DNA from 3 places in the Brevibacillus composti genome. Region 1 is predicted to be linked to each of the others. Evidence: riboswitches for the same ligand, from Rfam matches in the RefSeq annotation. Region 1 holds a riboswitch; each other region holds the start of a gene.
What was found. A riboswitch is a leader RNA that binds a small molecule or an ion and turns the genes downstream of it on or off. The one in region 1 is predicted to bind glycine.
Positions count from the first base shown of each region.

Region 2: it holds a riboswitch for glycine, as region 1 does, so the genes downstream of both, JD108_RS15800 (alanine/glycine:cation symporter family protein) here and gcvT (glycine cleavage system aminomethyltransferase GcvT) in region 1, are expected to answer to the same signal.
Region 3: it holds a riboswitch for glycine, as region 1 does, so the genes downstream of both, glyA (serine hydroxymethyltransferase) here and gcvT (glycine cleavage system aminomethyltransferase GcvT) in region 1, are expected to answer to the same signal.

Region 1 covers NZ_CP066308.1:2,614,907-2,617,172, forward strand. Annotated here, with positions in the region: gene gcvPA (aminomethyl-transferring glycine dehydrogenase subunit GcvPA) at 1-28, opposite strand, end outside; gene gcvT (glycine cleavage system aminomethyltransferase GcvT) at 70-1,173, opposite strand; glycine riboswitch at 1,252-1,362, opposite strand; glycine riboswitch at 1,363-1,457, opposite strand; gene JD108_RS13355 (DEAD/DEAH box helicase) at 1,679-2,266, shown strand, end outside.
Region 2 covers NZ_CP066308.1:3,112,855-3,115,120, forward strand. Annotated here, with positions in the region: gene JD108_RS15795 (electron transfer flavoprotein subunit beta/FixA family protein) at 1-789, opposite strand, end outside; glycine riboswitch at 1,114-1,226, shown strand; gene JD108_RS15800 (alanine/glycine:cation symporter family protein) at 1,399-2,266, shown strand, end outside.
Region 3 covers NZ_CP066308.1:1,311,630-1,313,895, forward strand. Annotated here, with positions in the region: gene JD108_RS06690 (sporulation protein) at 1-123, shown strand, start outside; gene JD108_RS06695 (YjcZ family sporulation protein) at 227-322, opposite strand; glycine riboswitch at 489-594, shown strand; gene glyA (serine hydroxymethyltransferase) at 830-2,071, shown strand; gene JD108_RS06705 (serine dehydratase beta chain) at 2,083-2,266, shown strand, end outside.

The DNA of each region.
Region 1 (2,266 bases):
CGGTTTGAGGCAGGTAACGGTATTTCACGAATGTTGTCCTCCTTGTATATAGGATCTGGTCAAAACGATTTATTGTTTGGGACGCTTGTAAAACGGCGTAGGCACGATGACCGCTTTGAGTCTCTTGCCGCGGATTTCCACGTCCAGCTCTGTGCCGACCGCCGCATGCTCCGCTTTGATCAGTGCCAGCCCCACGTTTTTCTTCAGCGTGGGCGACTGCGTGCCGGTGGTGACTTCCCCGATCTGTTCGTCCCCGATGAATACCGGGTAATGACTGCGCGGAATGCCGCGGTCGATCATTTCGATGCCGACCAGCTTGCGCGGGGCGCCGTTTTCCTTCTGCGCCTTCAAAGCCTCCTGGCCGATAAACGGCACGTCTTTGTCTACCTTCACCGCAAAGCCGATGCCCGCCTCGATTGGCGAAATATCCTGGCTCAGCTCTTGGCCGTAGAGCGGCAGCTTCGCCTCAAACCGGAGGGTGTCGCGAGCCCCCAGTCCGCACGGCACCAGACCGTCCGCCTGGCCGACCTCCAGCAGTCTGTCCCACAGCTGGATCGCCTTGTCGTGATCGAGATAAATTTCAAAGCCGTCTTCTCCTGTATAGCCCGTGCGGGAGACGAGGCAGGAAATCCCGTCAATCTGCACATCGCGCTGAAAGCGGAAGAAGCCAATGGCGGAGAGATCGGTATCGGTCAGCTTTTGCAAGATCGATTCGGCGAGCGGTCCCTGAATCGCCAGCTGCGCTGTCTGTGGGGAGATGTTTTCGATCTGCACGCCGTCAATCAGGTGCTCCTGCATCCAGGCAAAGTCCTTGTCTGTATTGCCTGCGTTGATCACCAGCAGATAGTGGTCATCGGCGTATTTGTAGATGAGCAGATCGTCCACTGTCCCGCCATCCGGGTAGCAAAAGACACTGTACTGGGCTTGCCCCACTTCCAGTTTGGACAGGTCGTTGGTGGTCATCTGCTGCAGGTAGAGAAAAGCCTTCTCTCCCTTTACCTCGACTTCTCCCATGTGGGATACGTCAAACAATCCTGCCTTTGTCCGCACCGCCTCGTGCTCCTGCCCGATTCCGGAAAACTGCACGGGCAAGTCCCAGCCGCCGAAGTCGATCGTCTTCGCCCCGTATTTTTCATAGACCGGGAACAGCGGCGTGCGCTTCAATGTCGTCATACCTGGCACCTCCTGATTTTTATACAACAAAAAAGGACAAAACAAGAGAAATGGGAACGCCAAAAGAAAGGCGCCCATTTCTCCTCCTCTGTCCTTGGTACCTGAGAGTTGCCTCGCTGCATGGGAGCCTGTCGCTCCGCCAGCAAGTTTCCCCTTTGGTGGCCCGCAGCCGGGCTCTCTCCAGAGATGCGTCCAGTAGAGGTACTTTTGCCTGAGAGATTCACCATGACTGGCTTGCTCCTTCGGCGCTGCCCCGCTCGGCAGTCTCTCCCTGCTACTATCATTCGCGATGGATACTGGGTCATACATAATCTTTTCCTTACCATTCCATACTAATGGAATGAACTCCTCTCTATCCTACCATGAGAGTCGGCTCTTGAAAATATGCAAATTGCCTTTCAACTTACAAAATCACTAACAAATTTTTTATAAAAAAGAAGCAATGTTCGTTCTTTTATTTTGTATACCCATTACATTGGGAAATACATGAATTGGATGTGATGTTGTGCCGAACATTCCCGTTTCCTTCGAGACTGATTGGATGGATTTGTTACAGGAGCGGCTCAAACAGGACGGTCCCTGGGACAAATGGGACCTTTTTCAGCTGACGCTGGAAGCGGAGGAAGCGATGGCGATCCGCGAGTTTGACCAGCTGCAATGCCTGCAGTATCTGCCCACGCTCAAACCCTATCCGCACCAACTGCAAACCGCAGAGCGCGTCTTAAACGAGATGCGCGGCCGGGCCATCCTGGCCGACGAGGTCGGGCTGGGGAAAACCATCGAAGCCGGATTGATCTTAAAAGAGTACATGATCCGCGGATTGGCCAAAAAAATTCTCATCCTGGTGCCGGCCTCGCTGGTTATCCAGTGGACCAAGGAATTGAATCAGAAATTCGGCATCCCGGCCGTCGCCCAGAAAAAAGAATACATGTGGCGGCAGTACGATGTCGTCGTCGCCTCCATCGACACGGCCAAACGCGATCCGCACAGACGGCATGTCCTGGATATCGACTACGACATGCTGATTATCGACGAGGCGCACAAGCTGAAAAACAAAAAAACGCGCAACTACCAGTTCGTCAAGGAGATCCGC
Region 2 (2,266 bases), 500 kb from region 1:
AAGCAGAATCTCCATCAGACGGTTTACCTGTTCGGCGGGAGAGCCCTGCAGCAGCTCGCCGCCCTTGGGTTTTTCCGGCGGCCATACCTTGGCGACGATCGTCGGTGAGCCTTTGAGCCCGAGCAGCGTCCGGTCGACATCCTCCAGATCGTTCACCGACCAGATCACCGGCTGAAAGCTGGCGGCCCGGATCATGTTGGGCAGCGGCGAATGGGGCACCTCATTGATCTCCTTTTCCACGGAGAACAGGCAGGGCAGGGTGGACTGAATCACTTCGTAGCCGTCCTCCAGTTTGCGGTGGACGACGGTGTATCCCCTCTCCTTGTTTACCTCCACGACTTTTTTCACGCTGGTCAGCGGAGGGATGTCCAGCCTCCGGGCGATTCCCGGTCCGACCTGACCCGTATCGCCGTCAATGGTCATCTTGCCGCAGATGATGAGGTCGATCGGCTTTTCCTTGGCGATCTTCTCCAGCGCCTTGGTCAGCGCGTAGCTGGTGGCCAGCGTATCGGCACCGGCAAAGGCCCGGTCCGTAATCATATAGCCCTCGTCCGCGCCGATCTCGATGCATTTGCGGATCGCTTTGACAGCGGGCGGCGGTCCCATGGTCAGGACGGACACGGTGCCGCCGTACCTTTTCTTCAGACGAACGGCTTCCTCGACAGCATGCGCATCGTATGGATTGAGGATGGCCGGCGCGCTGGAACGATCCATGGTATTGGTTCGCGGGTTCATCTTGATGATTTTGGTGTCCGGCACCTGTTTGATGCAGGCGACGATGTGCAGCATGGATAAAATCCCCCCTAAAAGCCCGGCGAGGTATCGTTATAACGGGGTCCCGCACAGGTTGTCTCACTTTGGCACGACACTTTCGGGCGACATGTTCCTCATTGATATAACGTATTGCACGGCCATGTCGAATAGACCAAGAAGAAATGCGGCCGCTTCGCCAGAGAAGAATTTTACATTGACATGCCATTCACTATCCCTATAATTGATTTATAAATCAGATACTGTTCGGATGAACCATTCAGGAGAAGACGAAAGTCTACCGACGGGGCAAGGGATTCCACCCGAAACTCTCAGGTCTTGGAAACAAGTAAAACTGCATGGGGACGAGCCTCTGGAGAGACTCCCTCTTTTTAGGAAAGAAGAGGAAACGGGCACCGAAGGAGCAAATTCGCATCTGCGAATAATCTCTCAGGTAAAAGGACAGAGTGGACGCAGCCTATTCACAAGGAGAGTTCTATTTGTTTCACAAACAAATGGAATATCCGTCTCTTTGTGATTTTTGCGCATAGCATGCGGCCCTGCGACCCGTGACCCACTCCCAGAGAACATTTCATCGCCGATGAGATGTTTTTCTTTTTATACCGAATCATCGAGGGGGAAACTGGAATGGATTCGCTGATGGACTTGTTGCAAGTGGTGAATGACTTCGTGTGGGGATTGCCGACGTTAATCCTGCTCGTCGGCACCGGCGTGATGCTGACGATTCGCTTGCGCGGCCTGCAGTTTCGCAAGCTGTGGTACGCGCTGCGACTCGCGTTTTCCAAAAAGCAGGAACATTCAGAGGCAGGGGATATCAATCACTTTCAGGCGTTGATGACTGCTCTCGCGGCGACGATCGGGATGGGGAATATCGCAGGGGTGGCGACAGCCGTGGCCGTCGGCGGACCCGGCGCCTTGTTCTGGATGTGGATTACCGCTTTGTTTGGCATGGCGACTAAATATGCGGAAGCGATCCTCGCGGTGAAGTACCGGATTCGGCAGGCTGACGGCACCTTTGCGGGCGGGCCGATGTACTATCTGGAAAAAGGGCTGAAACAAAAGTGGCTGGCTGTGCTCTTCGCCCTGTTTGGCACGATGGCTTCGTTTGGGATCGGGAATATGGTGCAATCCCACTCTGTCGCGGAAGCCGTGCAGTTGAACTTTTCGATCCCTCCGCTGGCTACCGGTCTCATCCTGGCCGCGTTTACGGCTTTTGTCATTCTCGGCGGCGTGAAAAAAATCGGGCAGGTCACAGGCGTGATGGTGCCCTTCATGGCGCTCTTCTATATCGTTGCCGGAATCATTATCGTCTTTGTCCATATCGATCAGGTGCCGCACGCCCTGGCGCAGATTATCTCCGGCGCATTCACCGGCACCTCGGCAGCGGGCGGCTTTTTGGGAGCGACTGTCGCGATGGCGATTCAAAAAGGGGTGGCCCGCGGAGTATTCTCCAATGAAGCGGGTCTCGGAAGCGCGCCGATCGCTGCCGCCGCCG
Region 3 (2,266 bases), 1.3 Mb from region 1:
CAGGAGGCATTTAATCTGGACGAGCGCTATGCTCGCTTCCGCGTGACCGAGGCGGACTTGACCCGCCCCACAAGCGACCTGGCGAGCGGGATCGATGCGCTGATACGCAAGCACCTGCGCTGATGCGCGTGCCGGCGAGTCGTGGAGATGCCGCCGCCAAATCGCAAAAGGCCCGGAGCCAGGCTCCGGGCTTTTTCGTTGGATCGGGCAAAGGATACCTGCCAGATCAGTCTTCAGAGGTGCCTACGATACTAAGCAGAATGAACAGCACCAGAATCAGGGCAAACCCGGCAAACCCGCCGCTATTGAAAAGATTGCTCAACCGACACATCCCCCTCTGTCAAAAGACTATGCTCTTATCGTACGGGCGCCTGATCGGTTCCGTGATACCGACAAATACCCATTTTTCCGCCGGGAAAGATTATTCGAAATATTATTGACAATGATAACAACGTTGGCGTATGATTCGAATTAATTGTATACAGCGGATGACGATTGTGGGAGAGACCGTGACGCAAGAGCCGGCACCGAAGGAGCAAGTCCCAAAAATCCTTGGGATAGAATCTCTCAGGTACAAAGTACCACAATCGGACGCACCTCTGGAGAGAGCGAACAGCCACCCAAGGGGAAGACTCCGAACAGGAGTTAAACTCTCAGGTAAAAAGGACAGAGGAAAGGTAGATTACACATGATCTATCTTTCCCCTGTCCTTTTTTGTGTTTTCCTGACAGATGAAAAAACCGCGGCTTCCGCAGCTTGACGCTGTGCAGGGCAGGTTTTTCGCATGGGGAGAATCGGGGGAAAGATGGCTACCAAGGAGGAGTATCGGATGAGTTTGCGCGAGCATGATCGGGAAATCTACGAAGCGATCGAAGCGGAGCATCGCCGCCAACTGGGGACCCTGGAGTTGATCGCTTCCGAAAACTTTGTCAGCGAGGACGTCCTGGAAGCGATGGGCTCGGTCTTGACCAACAAATATGCGGAAGGCTACCCCGGCAAGCGGTACTACGGCGGCTGTGAACATGTGGACGTCGTGGAGCGGCTGGCGATCGAGCGGGTATCGAAGCTGTTTGGCGCGGCCTATGCCAATGTACAGCCCCACTCCGGCGCCCAGGCCAATACCGCGGTCTTCTTCTCTCTCCTGCAGCCGGGCGATACCTTTATGGGGATGAATCTCTCGCATGGGGGGCATCTGACCCACGGCAGTCCGGTCAGCCTCTCGGGCAAGTGGTTTCAAGTGGTCGCCTACGGGGTGCGGGAAGATGATCATCTCATCGATTACGACGAAGTAGAAGCAGTAGCCCGCCGCGAACGTCCCAAGCTGATTATCGCCGGAGGAAGCGCGTATTCGCGGACGATCGACTTCGCCCGGTTCCGCGAAATCGCCGATCTGGTGGGAGCCAAGCTGATGGTGGACATGGCCCATATCGCCGGCCTGGTGGCTGCAGGTTTGCATCCGTCGCCCGTGCCTCATGCGCATGTCGTAACCAGCACGACCCATAAAACGCTGCGCGGCCCCCGCGGCGGAATTATTCTGACCAATGACGAGGAAATCGCCAAGGGCGTAAACAAGGCCATTTTCCCCGGGATCCAGGGCGGTCCGCTGATGCACATCATCGCGGCCAAAGCGGTGGCTTTTCAGGAAGCGCTTCAGCCGGATTTCCGCGCGTATGCGCAGCAAGTCGTCCAAAATGCCAAAGTCCTCGCGGAGACATTGAAGGAAGAGGGCGCGAGACTGGTATCGGGCGGTACGGACAACCACCTGGTTCTCCTCGATACGCGCGTCTTTGGCCTGACAGGCAAGGAAGCGGAGCATCTGCTGGAAGAGGCGGGGATCACGACGAACAAAAATACCATTCCCTTTGATCCGGAGAGCCCGTTTGTCACCAGCGGAATCCGCCTTGGCACGGCAGCGGCCACGACTCGAGGCATGAAAGAAGAGGAAATGCGGACGATCGGACGCGCGATCACTGCCGTTCTCAAAGGAAAGGGAGACCTGGCGGTACGGGAGAAAATCAGCCGCCTGTGCGAGCAGTATCCGCTTCATCAACAAGGGACCCGTGTCCGCTGAAGGAGGCGCCTATGATCTACAACAGCTGCTTTGACATCATCGGCCCGATCATGGTCGGTCCCTCCAGTTCGCACACGGCCGGCGTAGTGTCGATCGGAAAGTTTGTCCATGAACTCTTGGGAGCGGCACCGATACGGGCGGAAGTGATCCTCTATGATTCTTTTGCGGAGACCTACAAAGGGCACGGGACGGACA